2 linked regions of the Oleomonas cavernae genome follow. The protein of the gene in region 2 interacts with the protein of the main gene of each other region in a pairwise test. Links are inferred from orthologs where the notes say so. Each region holds a gene or a part of one and is shown on either strand. Other genes may lie near its edges.

The links. Proteins that work in one complex are often made in the same cells at the same time.
Region 1: the proteins of cysK (region 2) and cysE interact in binary tests that used the Escherichia coli proteins (3 or more experiments, as listed by UniProt). The link is inferred for Oleomonas cavernae from one-to-one orthologs.

What each region holds. Positions count from the first base shown.
Region 1 is NZ_QYUK01000011.1:808,250-815,328, reverse strand. What follows is about bases 1,357-4,275. They hold cysE (serine O-acetyltransferase), read left to right. Parts: upstream 1,357-2,330; coding sequence 2,331-3,221; downstream 3,222-4,275. Other genes in these bases: der (ribosome biogenesis GTPase Der), read right to left, coding at 3,203-4,275; D3874_RS07515 (CopG family transcriptional regulator), read right to left, coding at 1,735-2,154; D3874_RS07520 (extracellular catalytic domain type 1 short-chain-length polyhydroxyalkanoate depolymerase), read right to left, coding at 1,357-1,706. Outside these bases: D3874_RS07525 (SDR family NAD(P)-dependent oxidoreductase), read left to right, coding at 1-557; more of D3874_RS07520, read right to left, coding at 561-1,356; more of der, read right to left, coding at 4,276-4,627; D3874_RS07500 (outer membrane protein assembly factor BamB family protein), read right to left, coding at 4,806-6,146; D3874_RS07495 (tetratricopeptide repeat protein), read right to left, coding at 6,286-6,828; panB (3-methyl-2-oxobutanoate hydroxymethyltransferase), read right to left, coding at 6,966-7,079.
Region 2 is NZ_QYUK01000011.1:4,012,671-4,019,762, reverse strand. Bases 4,161-7,092 are described here. They hold cysK (cysteine synthase A), read right to left. Parts: upstream 6,141-7,092; coding sequence 5,181-6,140; downstream 4,161-5,180. Other genes in these bases: coaBC (bifunctional phosphopantothenoylcysteine decarboxylase/phosphopantothenate--cysteine ligase CoaBC), read right to left, coding at 6,634-7,092; D3874_RS23240 (RrF2 family transcriptional regulator), read right to left, coding at 6,167-6,634; arsB (ACR3 family arsenite efflux transporter), read left to right, coding at 4,161-5,017. Also shown: D3874_RS23275 (NADP-dependent malic enzyme), read left to right, coding at 1-490; D3874_RS23270 (ATP-binding protein), read left to right, coding at 503-1,861; D3874_RS23265 (PstS family phosphate ABC transporter substrate-binding protein), read left to right, coding at 1,958-2,989; D3874_RS23260 (ArsR/SmtB family transcription factor), read left to right, coding at 3,065-3,436; D3874_RS23255 (arsenate reductase ArsC), read left to right, coding at 3,429-3,956; more of arsB, read left to right, coding at 3,959-4,160.

The DNA.
Region 1 (7,079 bases), 3.2 Mb from region 2 along the record:
GTGGCAAGTCCTCGACCCTGGTGCCGCTGGACCTCAAGGACGGCGACGGCATCGACCGCCTGGGCGGCGCCATCGCCGAGCGCTGGGGCCGCCTCGACATCCTGGTCAGCAATGCCGGCGTGCTGGGGACGCTGTCGCCGGTCGGCCACATCAAGCCCAAGAGCTGGGACGAGCTGATGGCGGTGAACGTCACGGCCAACTTCCGCCTGATCCGCTCGATGGATGCCCTGCTGCGCGTCTCAAGCGCCGGCCGGGCGATCTTCGTCACCTCGGGCGCCGCCGCCAAGGGCGAGGCCTTCTGGGGCGGCTACGCCAGCTCCAAGGCGGCGCTGGAGGCCCTGGTCCGGGCCTATGCCGCCGAGGTCGGCGACATTACCCGGATGCGCGTCAACCTGCTCTCGCCCGGCCCGGTCGACACCGGCATGCGCGCCAAGGCCTTCCCCGGCGAGGATCGCAGCACCCTGCCCCGCCCGGCCGACCTGGCCCCCCTGTTCGTCGAACTGGCCCGCGCGGAAGAGACCCGCAACGGCCAGGTCATCCGCTTCACGCGCGACTGACCTTTACCACCAGCCGCGCCGTTGCGGGCTGGGTTTTTCCAGGAAGAAACGCAGCATTTCGCGCGTGGCGTCGGGCCCGCGCGGATCGGTGTAGGTGCCGGCCAGGCTGCCGCCGGACCAGGCATGGCCGGCGCCGTGAATCACCCATTGTTCCAGCACCGTGGTGCCGTCGGCCGCCGTGTGCAGGCTGCGGCGGAAATGGTGGCCGTCGGGGACGCGGCCTTCCTCGACATGCACCGCCAGCGCGCTGCCGTTCGTCCACTGCGCGACCACGGCATCGCCGTTGGTGGGATGCACGGTGGTGTCGCGGTCGCCGTGAAAGATGATCGCCCGCGGCGCCTTGCCGGCATGCCCCTCGGGCCGCCGCCCCTCGCTGCCGCGCCGCATTGCCGACAGGGCGGTGGGCAGGTCGCGGGCGGCACCGCAGGCCAGGCCCGAATGAACGCCGATCGCGGCATAGAGCTCGGGATAGGTCGCCCCCATGATCGCCGCGGCCGCCCCGCCCGCCGACAGGCCGGCGACGAAGATCCGGCCGGCGTCGACCGCGTAACCGTCCATGACCGCGCGGGTGATGCCGGCGATCAGTGACGGCTCCCCGTTGTCGCGGCGCTGGTCGCCGGGGCTGAACCAGTTCCAGCACTTGCCGGGATTGGCGCCCGCGGTCTGCCCCGGATAGACCACCAGGAAACCGTGCTCCTCCGCCGCCTGGTTCATGCGCGTGCCGGCGGCGAAATCGTCGGGCGACTGGGTACAGCCGTGCAGCATGACCACCAGCGGCACCGGCCGGCCGCGGTAGCTGGCGGGCACGTAGAGCTTGTAGGGCCGGCTCCCGGCGGCATTGGTGAAGCTCGCGGCGAGGAATTGCGCCGGCCCTGCCGCCGGCATCTCCTGTGGCGGCGCCGGACGGGGGGCGTCGGCACCGGGCAGCGCGAATTCGCCGCGGCTGACCCGGTCGTAGAGCCCGCGCAGGGCGCTGGGCAGCAGCGGCTGGCCGGCCTCGCCGGCGAGATCATCCGGCGCCGGTGCCGTACCGGGCTGCCGGCCCGGCTTGAGCAGTCGTCGCAGCAGGGCCGAGGTTTCGCTCAACCGCTCGGCCAGGGTCAGGCGGGTCACCCTCAACAGGCCCCGCGGCGGCAAATCGATGGTCATGACGGACGTCTTTCCAAGCAAAGCATACTCAACGGATACGGTCGCGTAGCGCGCTTCTCACCTCGGCGCTGGCGTGCAGCGCGCCCAGGACGGTCACCGAGGCGATGGCGGCCTGCGCCAGTTCGGGCGTGACGTCGTCACCGATGCGGGCAAGGCCCAGGATATTGATGTGCAGCACCTCGCCCCGGTCCCGCACCGCTTCGAGTTCCGCCCGGCCGAAATAGCGCAGGCCCAGGTCGAGGGTTTTGCGCGCGACCGACTTGCGCACCACCTCGGCATGACGATCGAGCTGGTTGCGGATCGCCGTGCGGATGAAATCCGTGCGATTGGCATAGAAGCCGTCCTGCACCATCAGGTCGATGTGACCAAGGTCCATGAAGCCCAGATTGATCGTGATCTTCTCGCTGTCGGGGCTTTTCGGCCGCAGTTCGTGAACATTCGCCGCCATGGCTTACCATCCGTCTACCATCCAACTGGATGGTATATTGGGTCCTGCGGCGGCCGCTTGCAAGTCCTGAACGCATAGGAGGCTCTCGCCGGCGCGGGTCCATTGGAACTGGCCCGCGGCCCGCCCTCCGGTGTACCGTCTGGTCATGGCTGTCTGCACACCCAAGGATGCGCGGGATGCAACGTAGTTCCAGCAAGCGTGTTGCCGGCTCTCCGGCACTCAAGACCCCGCTGCTTCGCGGCGTGCCCGACATCTGGCAGGCGCTGCGCGAGCATGCCGAGACCATCATCGTGAACGAGCCCTTGCTGGCCGGCCCGGTGCAGCGGCGCATCCTCAATCACGATCGCTTCGAGGATGCCTTGGCCAGCATGCTGTCGGTCAAGGTCGCCTCGGAATCGCTGGGCTCGGCGGCTTTGCGCGGGCTGATCGGCCAGGCCCAGGCCGACGATCCGACGCTTGCCGTCTCCTCGCGCGCCGATCTCTCGGCGGTGGTCGAGCGGGATCCGGCGGTCAAGGGGCCGGCCCACCCGTTCCTGTTCTTCAAGGGCTATCAGGCGCTGCAGCTCCACCGCATCGCCCACCACCTGTGGCTGGACGGGCGGCGCGACCTGGCGCTGTTCCTGCAAAGCCGCGCGTCGGAAGTCTTCGGTGTCGACATCCATCCCGCCGCGCCGATCGGCCGCGGCGTGATGCTGGATCATGCCACCGCCCTGGTGGTGGGTGAGACCGCGGTGATCGGCAACAATGTCTCGATCCTGCAGAAGGTGACGCTGGGCGGCACCGGCAAGGAAAGCGGCGACCGCCATCCCAAGATCAGGGACGGCGTGCTGCTGGCGGCCGGGGCCATCGTGCTGGGCAATATCGTGGTCGGGACCAATGCCAAGGTCGCGGCCGGCAGTGTCGTGCTCGAGGATGTCCCGCCCTGCGCCACGGTGGCCGGGGTGCCGGCGCGCATCGTCGGCTGGTGCAAGGAATCGGTGCCGGCCCTGGCCATGAACCAGGCCCTGCCGCCGGCCAGCTTCCCGCTGCCCGACAACCTGCCCGAGGATCACTCCTGGTCGGTATAGGGGTTGTCGTTGCGGCGCAGGGTCAGGCGCACGGGCACGCCTTCCATGTCGAAGGTCTCGCGCAGGCCGTTCATCAGATAGCGTGAATAGGATTCCGGCAGGTCGCCGGGCCGGTTCATGAACAGCGCGAAGGTCGGCGGCCGGGCCTTGACCTGGGTCATGTAGCGCGGGCGCAGGCGCTTGCCGGCGACCGCGGGGGCCGGATGGCGTTCCGTCGCCTCGCCCAGCCAGCGGTTCAGCCTGGCCGTGGGAATGCGCCGGTTCCACTTGGCATTCACCGACAGCACCGCCGGCATCAGCTTGTCGACGCCCCGGCCGGTGCGGGCCGACAGGGTGACGATGGGCAGGCCCTTGACCTGCGGCAGCGAGATTTCCAGCCGGTCCTTGAGGTCGTTCAAGGTCTTGCTGTGGTCCTCGACCGCGTCCCACTTGTTGAGCGCGATGACCAGGGCCCGGCCCTCGTAGATGGCGCGGTCGGCGATCACCAGGTCCTGGCGGTCCATGCCCTGGATCGCATCGATCAGCAGGATCACCACCTCGGCGAACTTGACCGCGCGGATGGTGTCGCCGGCCGACAGCTTTTCGAGCTTGCCCTCGACCCGCGCCTTCTTGCGCAGGCCGGCGGTGTCGAACAGCTTCACCGTGCGACCGTCCCAGTCCCAGGGGACCGAGATCGAATCGCGGGTCAGGCCGGCCTCGGGCCCGGTGATCAGCCGGTCGTCGCCGATCAGGCGATTGATCAGGCTGGACTTGCCGACGTTGGGCCGCCCCACCACGGCGATGCGCAGCGGCTTGGCCGGATCCTCCACGACCTCGGCATCGGGGTCGAAGGGCTCGCTCTCCTCGTCCTCGGCGAAGTCGTCTTCCGCCTCGTCGTCGGCCGGGTCCAGGCCCTTGGCTTTCAGGCGGTCGATGATGGTCTCGAACAGGTCGAGCATGCCCTCGCCATGTTCGGCCGACAGGGCCACCGGCTCGCCCAGGCCCAGTTCCCAGGCGCCGTGGGCGCCCATGGTGCCTTCGCGGCCCTCGGCCTTGTTGGCGCACAAGACGATGGGGGTGGCGCTCTTGCGCAGCAGGCGCGCGAATTCCATGTCGAGGGGCGTGATGCCGGCGCGGGCGTCGATCAGGAACAGGGCCACGTCGGCCTCCTTGATCGCCCGTTCGGTCTGACGGCGCATCCGGCCTTCGATCGAATCGTCGACCGCGTCCTCGAAGCCTGCCGTGTCGAACACGGTGAAATTGAGATCGCCCAGATGCCCGTCGCCTTCGCGCCGGTCGCGGGTGACGCCGGGCGTATCGTCGACCAGGGCCAGCTTCTTGCCCACCAGGCGATTGAACAGGGTGGACTTGCCCACGTTCGGCCGCCCGACGATGGCAATCCGCAATTTAGCGCGTTCCGCACCCATTCTCTTCATTCCTAAAAAAAGAAGCCCTTTCCGCCCTTAGGGGGGAGAGGGTTTGGGAGAGGCGGGCCGGCGGCATAAAGCGCGCTCGTGACAACCACCACCTCACCCTCCCATTGCCTCCGGCAACGGGTCCCTCCCTCTCCCCCGCAAGCGGCGGAGAGGGCCTATAGATGCCCCGTCAGCGCAGGGCTACGAGCGTACCGTTCGAGGTCAGGACGTAGACCGTGCCATTGGCGACGACGGGTGTGATCACGGTCTTGCCCGGCAGTTCGATCGAGCCCAGCACCTCGCCGGTGTAGGGCGAAACCGCGGTCATGATTCCGGTGTTCGAGGCGAGCAACAGCCGGTCGCCGGCCAGGACCGGACCCGACCAGGTGATATTGTCGGACGAGGTATCCTCGTCCTGGAAGCGCGGCAGCGGGGTGACCCAACGCACCCGGCCCTCGTTGCGGGTCAGGCAGAGCAGTTCGTTGTCGTCGGCCAGCACATAGATGTAGTCGCCGCCGGCCCAGGGCGTCTGGGTCGAGCCGATGGAGCGATCCCACAGCCGGCTGCCGGTGCGCAGCTCGATGCCGACGATGCGGCCGCTGTGGCTGGCCGCGAAGACCGCGCCGCGATCGATCACGACCTGGCCGCGGATATCGTTCAGGGCGTCGATCGGCGTGGTCGAGCCGCCGCGGGTCAGGGTGTCGGACCAGACCACCCGGCCGTTTTCGACGCGCAGGGCGAAGATTTCGCCCGAGGAGAACGGCACCACCACCGCCTCGCCCGCGACGGCGGGGCTGGCAGCACCCAGGAAGCCGGCGCTTTCGGAGATACCGACGTGGTTCCACAAGACTTCGCCGCCCTCGGTCGCCAGGGCAAAGAGCTGGTTGTCCTGGGTGATGGCGAAGACGCGGCCGCCGTTGACCGTCGGGGCCGAGCGGAAGGGAATGCCGATGCCGCGCTTCCAGATCGTGCTGCCGTCGCCGGCGTTGAGGGCAAAGACCTCGCCATAGCCGGTCGAGACATAGACCCGGCCTTCGTCGAAGGCCACGCCGCCGAAGAAGCCGGTCGGCGAATCCTCGTCCTCGGGCCGCAGGCTGACGCTCCAGCGGCGCTTGCCCTGGAGGTCGAAGGCATTCACGTGGGCCTCGGTATCGAGGACGTAGATCGAGTCGGCGCTGACCACGGGCGAGGCAACCAGGCGCGTATCGGAACCGTCGCCGACCCCGGCATTGGCGGTCCACATCACCTTCAGTTCCGGCCCGACCTCGAGATGGTACATGGCATGGGCGGCGTATCCGCCCGGCTGCGGCCATTCGGGATTGAGGTAGGGCTGCGGCAGTTGCACCGGCACGTCGGCCAGGGCCGGATCGACGCTGATGGTCACCTGCTGCGCCAGCACCGAGATGCGTTCGCCTTCGACCTTCTGCGTCGTCCCGCCCCCGCTGAAGGGATTGATGCTGTCGAGCGTCGAGCAGGCGCCCAGGAACGCGGTCAAGGCAACGACGGCCAGCGGTGAAGCGAGTCGGCTCAAACTACGGCTTGCGATCATTGGCGTGGCGCCTCGCTCTGGGTCGGTTGATCGGGCTGCGGGATGGTGGGGGCAGGCGTGGTGGGGGCAGATTCGGGCAGGCGCCCGCCCAAGGCAGCGAGCACTTCGGTCGCGCGTGTCTTCAGCCGCGTCGGGGCGGTAGCGTCGTCGATGACTTCGGCCAAAAGACGGCGGGCCTCGGGGTGTCGCCCTTCTTCAGCCGGACATAGGCGCGCAATTCCTTGACCGCCGGGGCAAAGCCCGAATCGCCGATCGCCTCCAGCCGCTTGTTGAGTTCGTCGACCGAAGCCGTGTCCATCAGGGCCTGCACCGCCAGCACCTGGGCCAGGGCGCGCAGGGTGCTATCGCTGCCCGACGCGGCGACCTGGTCGTAGAGGGCCACGGCGGCGGCCTTGTCGCCGGCATCGTAGGTCGCGGCCGCGGCGTCGAGCCGGGCAAAGGCGCCATAGTTGCCGCCCGCTTCCACGGACAGGGCCTCGAACGCCTTGGCGGCGTCGGCGTGCTTGCCCTCGCTCACCAGCTTGGCGGCAGCGGCCAGGGACTGGGCATGATCGTTCAGCTTGGCCTCGGCATAGTTGCGCCAGCCGATGTAGGCCGCGATCCCCACCAGCAGACCGATGCCAAGCGCGATGATGACGGTGCCGTAGCGACGCCAGAACCCCAACAGACGTTCGCGCCGGAGATCTTCATCGATCTCCTGAAAAATATCGGACACTAGAACCTACCTATGACAGAGGCAGAGAAGGCGGAAAAAGGCGTCGAACCATAGCCAAAGGGCGCCCCCTTGGCAAACCGCTCGCCTTACGATCGCTCGCTGCCGCCTGCCGGCCGATTATCGCCCTTCAGCTTGTACGTATATTCCTCGCTCGGGAACTGGCGGGAACGCACCTCGGCGGCATAGCGCGCCGCCGCCTC
Region 2 (7,092 bases):
GACGGTCTATATCGCCGACACCGCGGTCGAGGAACAGCCGACGGCTCAGGACCTGGCCGACATCGCCCGCCAGTCGGCGGACGTGGTGCGGCGCTTGGGGCAGGAGCCGCGCGTCGCCTTCCTGTCCTATTCTAACTTCGGTAACCGGCCCCGTGCCTCGGCGCAGGTGGTGCGCAATGCCGTCGCGATCCTGGACGGCCTGGAGACCGACTTCGAATACGACGGCGAGATGATGATCGACACGGCGCTGAACCGGCAGTTGATGGCGCTCTACCCGTTCAGCCGCCTGTCGGAACCGGCCAATGTCCTGATCATGCCGTCGCTCGACGCCTCGCTGACGGCCGCCAAGATCATGAAGGAACTGGGCGGCGCCACGGTGATCGGCCCGCTGCTGGTCGGCCTCTCCCGGCCGGTGCAGATCGTGCCCTTGGGCACGGCCGTGTCCGATCTCGTCAACCTGGCGGCGCTCACTGCCTATATGGCGCGGTAAGGGCCGGCCGGGGTGGCGTTCAAGCTTCGGGCCGACAGCTTGGCCGTCGCCGTCGGCGCCTGCGCCATCCCCGGCATCGCCGTGCTGGCGCTATTGGCCGTGGCCGGCGACCTGCGGCCGGTCTCGGCGATCGCCGGCGGTGTCGGCGTGGTGCTGGCCGCCTTCGCGGCCGTTGCCCGCCTTCGCCAGTGGGCCCGGTCGCCGGTCGTGGCGCCGGAGGTTACGGCGGTCTCGGCCGAGGGCGATCTCGAGACGGTCATCGCCCGGCTGGAGGACAGCCTGGGCCGGGAGATCCGCGAACGGGCCGAGGCCCAGCGCGGCCACCGTGCCGTACTCGACCTGCTGCCCGATCCGCTGATCCTGCTCGATCGCGGCCTGACCGTGCATCATGCCAACCGCGCCGCCCGCGCCCTGTTCGGCGACGAGCCGGCGGGCCGGCCGCTGGCCGCCATGCTGCGCCACCCGGAAGTGCTGGAGGCCGCCGAAGGGGTCGCCAGCGGTGCCGAGCCGCCGGTCGAAATCGAATTGTCGCTGCCGGTGCCGGTGGCGCGCGAACTGACCTGCCGCATCGCCGCCTTCGCCAAGCCGTCGCCCGACGGCGTGGCGGTCGCCCTGGTGTTCCGCGACCTGACCCAGTCCAAGCGGGTGGAGCGGATGCGCGCCGATTTCGTCGCCAATGCCAGCCACGAGATCCGCACGCCGCTGGCGGCCCTGGGCGGTTACATCGAAACCCTGCTGGGCCCGGCCAGGGACGACAGTGTGGCGCGCGAGCGCTTCCTGAAGACCATGGCGGAACAGGTCGCCCGCATGACCCGGCTGGTCGGCGACCTGCTGTCGCTGTCGCGGGTGGAACTGACCGAGCACACGCCGCCGGCCGAGCCCGTCTCGGTCGATGTCCTGATCCGCCGGGTGGTCAAGGCGCTGGATTTCCGGGCCCAGGCCCGCCAGGCCAGCGTCGATCTGATCCTGCCCGCCGATTTGCCGCCGGTGATCGGCGACGAGGGCGAGCTGGAACAGGTCTTCACCAACCTGATCGACAACGCCATCAAATACGGCCGCCAGGGCGGCACCGTGCACATCGACGCCCGCGTCATCGACCACGTCCCCTCGCGCGCCGGCTGGCCCGGCCGGGCCCGGCCGGTGGCGATCGCGATCAGCGACCAGGGGCCGGGCATCGCGCGCGAGCACCTGCCGCGCCTGACCGAGCGCTTCTACCGGGTCGACACGGCGCGCAGCCGCGACCTGGGCGGTACCGGCCTGGGCCTCGCCATCGTCAAGCACATCCTGAACCGCCACCGCGGCGCCCTGACCATCGATTCGACCCTGGGCCAGGGCACGACCTTCACGGTCTATCTGCCCGCGCGGGACTGAGTGCGCGGCGCCATCGATCTGTCACCAAGGTGCAACGGATCGGTCACGCGGCGGGCGTAGCGTCGCCCCGTCGTCCTGACTCCTGGGAGACCGTCCATGACCGTCAAATCCGCTCTCGCGGCCGTCGCCACGGCTGCCATCCTCGCCACGGGCTTTGCCGCGACCGCGCAGGCCCGCGACCAGATCCGCGTCGTCGGTTCGTCGACCGTGTTCCCCTTTGCCACCGCCGTGGCCGAGACCTTCGGCAAGGGCGGCGCGTTCAAGACCCCGATCGTCGAGTCGACCGGCACCGGCGGCGGCCTGAAGCTGTTCTGCGCGGGCGTCGGCGAGAACTACCCCGACATCGCCAATGCCTCGCGCCGCATCAAGCGCAGCGAGATCGACCAGTGCCAGGCCAACGGCGTCCAGGACATCGTCGAGCTGAAGATCGGCTATGACGGCATCGTGCTGGCCAATGCCAAGAGCGCGCCGGCGTTCAAGCTGACCCGCGCCCAGATCTGGAAGGCGCTGGCCGCCGAGGTCGTGGTCGATGGCGACGTCGTCGACAATCCCTACAAGACCTGGAACGAGATCGACCCCAGCCTGCCGGCTGAAAAGATCGAAGTGCTGGGCCCGCCGCCGACGTCAGGCACCCGCGACGCCTTCAACGAGCTGGTGATGGACGAGGGCTGCAAGGAAGTGGCCGAGAACAAGGACCTGATCACCGGCAAGGCCTGCCAGAAGATCCGCGAAGACGGCGGTTACGTCGAAGCCGGCGAGAACGACAACCTGATCGTCCAGAAGCTGGTCGCCAACCCGATCGCCGTCGGTGTCTTCGGCTACAGCTTCCTCGAGGAAAACCAGGACAAGATCAAGGGCGCCACCGTTGACGGCAAGCAGCCGACCTACGAGAACATCCAGGGCGGCGCCTACCCGGTGTCCCGCTCGCTGTACTTCTATGTGAAGAAGTATCAGGTCGGCGACGTGCCCGGCATCGCCGAATATATCGCCGAGTTCTTCTCGGACCGTGCCATTGCCGCCAACGGCTACCTCGAGGGCAAGGGCCTGATCCTGCTTTCGGCCGACGAACTCGCCAAGCAGCGGGCGGTGGCCAAGGGCCTGGACTCGCTCGACACCTCGGCGTTCTGATCGACTTTGGCAACGGCGGCCGCAGGGCCGCCGTTGCCGGTTGCATTCATGGCCCGGCGGATCTATAAGGTCGATATGTCCACAAGTATCGACGAATTGGGCGCGATCGACGCCCTCGGCGCGCTGGCCCAGCGGACCCGGCTGAAGGTCTTCCGGGCCCTCCTGGCGGCGCACCCCCAAGGCATTCCGGCCGGCGAGATCGCGACCACCTGCGGCGTGCCCCACAACACCATGTCGAGCCATCTCGCCATCCTCAGCCGGGCCGGGCTCGCCCAAGCCGACCGCCAGGGCCGGACCATCTTCTATCGCGCCGACCTGGAGGGCTTCCACCGCCTCGTGGGCTTCCTGACCAACGACTGCTGCCAGGGCCGGCCGGAGCTCTGCGCGCCCGTGCCCGAACCTCTCGCCACCACCACCTGCTGCATCATGGAGACCGCCGATGTCTGACCACATCTTCAACGTGCTCTTCCTCTGCACCGGCAATTCCGCCCGCTCGATCATGGCCGAGAGCATCCTGCGCCGGGACGGCGCCGGCCGCTTCAATGCCCACTCGGCCGGCAGCTTCCCCAAGGGCGGGGTCAATCCCCTGGCCGTCAAGGTGCTGGCCAGCATGGACTACCCGACCGACGACCTGCGCAGCAAGTCCTGGGACGAGTTCGCGGTACCCGGGGCGCCGCACATGGATTTCGTCTTTACCGTCTGCGACGATGCCGCCGGCGAAGTCTGCCCGATCTGGCCGGGCCAGCCGATGACCGCCCATTGGGGGATCGAGGACCCCGCCGCCGCGCAAGGGACCGAGATCCAGAAGGAAGCAGCCTTCGTTGCCGCCTTCCGCTATCTCAAGAACCGGATCAGCACCTTCGCCGCCCTGCCGGTCGCCAGCCTCGACCGCCTGTCCCTGCAGACCCACCTGCACGAGATTGGCCGCGGCGACGGGGCTTCAAGCGCGCGTCATCCGGCCGCCTGAGGATGTCGCTGTTCGAACGCTGGCTTACCCTGTGGGTCGCCCTGTGCATCGTCGCCGGGGTGGCCCTGGGGCACTTCCTGCCCGGCGTCTTCCAGGTGATCGGCGGGGCCGAAGTCGCCAAGGTGAACCTGCCCGTCGCCGTGCTGATCTGGCTGATGATTATCCCGATGCTGCTACGCATCGATTTCGCCGCCCTGGGCCAGGTCAAGGCACACTGGCGCGGCATCGGCGTCACCTTGTTCATCAACTGGGCGGTCAAGCCGTTCTCGATGGCGGCGCTGGGCTGGCTCTTCATCGGTTACCTGTTCGCGCCCTGGCTGCCGGGTGACCAGATCGGTTCCTATATCGCCGGCCTGATCATCCTGGCGGCGGCGCCTTGCACCGCCATGGTCTTCGTCTGGTCGAACCTGACCCGGGGCGAGCCGCATTTCACCTTGAGCCAGGTGGCGCTCAACGACACCATCATGGTCTTCGCCTTCGCGCCGATTGTCGGCTTCCTGCTGGGCCTCTCGGCGATCACGGTGCCGTGGGACACGCTGGTGCTGTCGGTCGCGCTCTATATCGTGGTGCCGGTGATCGTCGCGCAACTGGTGCGCCGGGTGGTCCTGGCGTCGGGCGGCGAGGCGGGGCTCAGGCGTCTGCTGGCAAGGCTGCAGCCCGTGTCGCTGGTCTCGCTGCTGGCAACCCTGGTGCTGCTGTTCGGCTTCCAGGGCGAACAGATCCTGGCCCAGCCCCTGGTCATCGCCCTGCTGGCGGTGCCGATCCTGATCCAGGTCTATTTCAACGCCGGCCTTGCCTATCTGCTGAACCGCCTGGCCGGCGAGCAGCACTGCGTCGCCGGCCCCTCGGCCCTGATCGGCGCCAGCAATTTCTTCGAACTGGCGGTGGCCGCCGCCATCAGCCTGTTCGGCTTCGATTCAGGCGCTGCGCTGGCGACCGTGGTCGGCGTGCTGATCGAGGTGCCGGTGATGCTGTCGGTGGTGCGCATCGTCAATGCGAGCCAGGGCTGGTACGAACGCGGCGCGCTGGCTGCCGCCCGCCCCGCCGAATCCCCGCGATAGATGACCGGGCTGTTCCGCGTCACACGAGCGTTGCCTTCAAGTCGTCATGACCGGGCTCGTCCCGGTCATCCACGTCGGGACGAGCCACATCCGTTGACAGCATAGGCTGCTTGGCGACGTGGATGGCCGGGACTTCGCCCGGCCATGACGTTTTTTTGGGTAATTACAGCCCGTCGAACAGGGCGGTGGAGAGGTAGCGTTCGGCGAAGGAGGGGATGATCGCGACCACGGTCTTGCCTTCCATGCCCGGGCGGGTGGCGACCTCGATCGCGGCGGCGAAGGCGGCCCCCGAGGAGATGCCGCAGGCGATGCCTTCCAGGCGGGCGGCCTGGCGGGCGGTTTCGAAGGCGGTCTCGTTGCCGATGGTGATGATCTCGTCGATCAGGCTGCGGTCCAGGATCGGCGGCACGAAGCCGGCGCCGATGCCCTGGATCTTGTGCGGGCCGGGCTGGCCGCCCGACAGCACTGGGCTGTCCTCGGGCTCGACCGCGACCATGCGCACCGAGGGCTTGCGCGCCTTCAGCACCCGGCCGACGCCGGTGATGGTGCCGCCGGTGCCGATGCCGGAAATCACCACGTCGACTTTGCCGGCGGTGTCGTTCCAGATCTCCTCGGCCGTGGTCGCGGCGTGGATCGCCGGGTTGGCCGGGTTGGCGAACTGCTGCGGGATGACCGAGCCGGGGATTTCCTTGTTCAGTTCCTCGGCCCGGTTGATGGCCCCGCGCATGCCCTTCTCGGGCGGGGTCAGTTCCAGTTCGGCACCCAGGAGGACCAGCATCTTGCGCCGCTCGATCGACATCGATTCGGGCATGCACAGGATCAGGCGGTAACCCTTGGCGGCGGCGACGAAGGCCAGTGCGATGCCGGTATTGCCCGAGGTCGGCTCGATCAGGGTGGCGCCCGGCGCAATCCGGCCTTCGGCCTCCAGGGCCTCGATCATGGCGACGCCGATGCGGTCCTTGACGCTGGACAGCGGGTTGAAGAATTCGAGCTTGGCCAGGATTTCCGCCTTGGCCCCGGCCTGCGAGGCCAGCCGGTGCACCCGCACCAGGGGCGTATTGCCGATCGTCTCGGTAATGCTGTCGTAGACGCGGCCGCGACCGGGCTTCGCCGTCTTGCTCATCATCATTCCTCCCAGGAAATCCAAACTCAGATCGAGAAGTCCATGCGCTCGCGGCCTTCCGAGTGCACGCCGGCACCTTCGGCCCGCCGGCACAGATCCTCGACCGTGATCGAATCAAGCTTGAGCATGATGGTCTCGTGCAGTTCGCTCCACAATGGCTGGACCACCTTGCGCCCCAGGTCCGAGGTCATGGGCTGGCCCTCGCCGCCGTCCTCCTCGTCCTCCGCGTTCTCGATGGCGCCGACCACGCGAATGATCTCGCCCACCGTGATGCGGCGGCGCTCGCGCGCCAGGCGATAGCCGCCCTTGGGCCCGCGCACGCCTTTCAGCACGCCGGCATGGACCAGTTGCTGCATCACCTGCTCGAGATAGCGCTGGGGGATGCCCTGGCGGCGCGTGATCTCTTTCGATTGCACGGGCTCGGGCCGGGCGTTGTAGGCGATGTCGACCACGGCTTCGAGGGCGAACAGCATCTTGCGCGACAGGCGTAACATCAGATGTTTCGTTCCTTCACGGTTAGCGCGATGCGCGCCGCCAGGCGCGCCGCCACTTCAATCTTGGACAGCTTGGGCCAGGACTCGATACCCTCGCCGGTGACGATGTGAACGGTGTTGTCGGTGGAGCCCATGACGCCGCCGTCGGGACCAGAGCCCACGTCGTTGGCGACGATCCAGTCGCAGCCCTTGCGCGCCAGCTTGGCGCGGGCATGGTCGACCACCTTCTCGGTCTCGGCGGCAAAGCCGATCACCAGGGCCGGCCGGCCCTGGTTGCGCCGCGACAGCGAGGCCAGGATGTCGGGGTTCTCCACCAGCGACAGGGTGGGGACGGCACCGCTGCCGTCCTTCTTGATCTTCTGGCCGGCCTCGCCGTCGACCCGCCAGTCGGCGACCGCGGCGGCACAGACCGCGACGCTGGCCGGCAGGGCGTCCTCGACGGCCTGGGCCATGTCCCG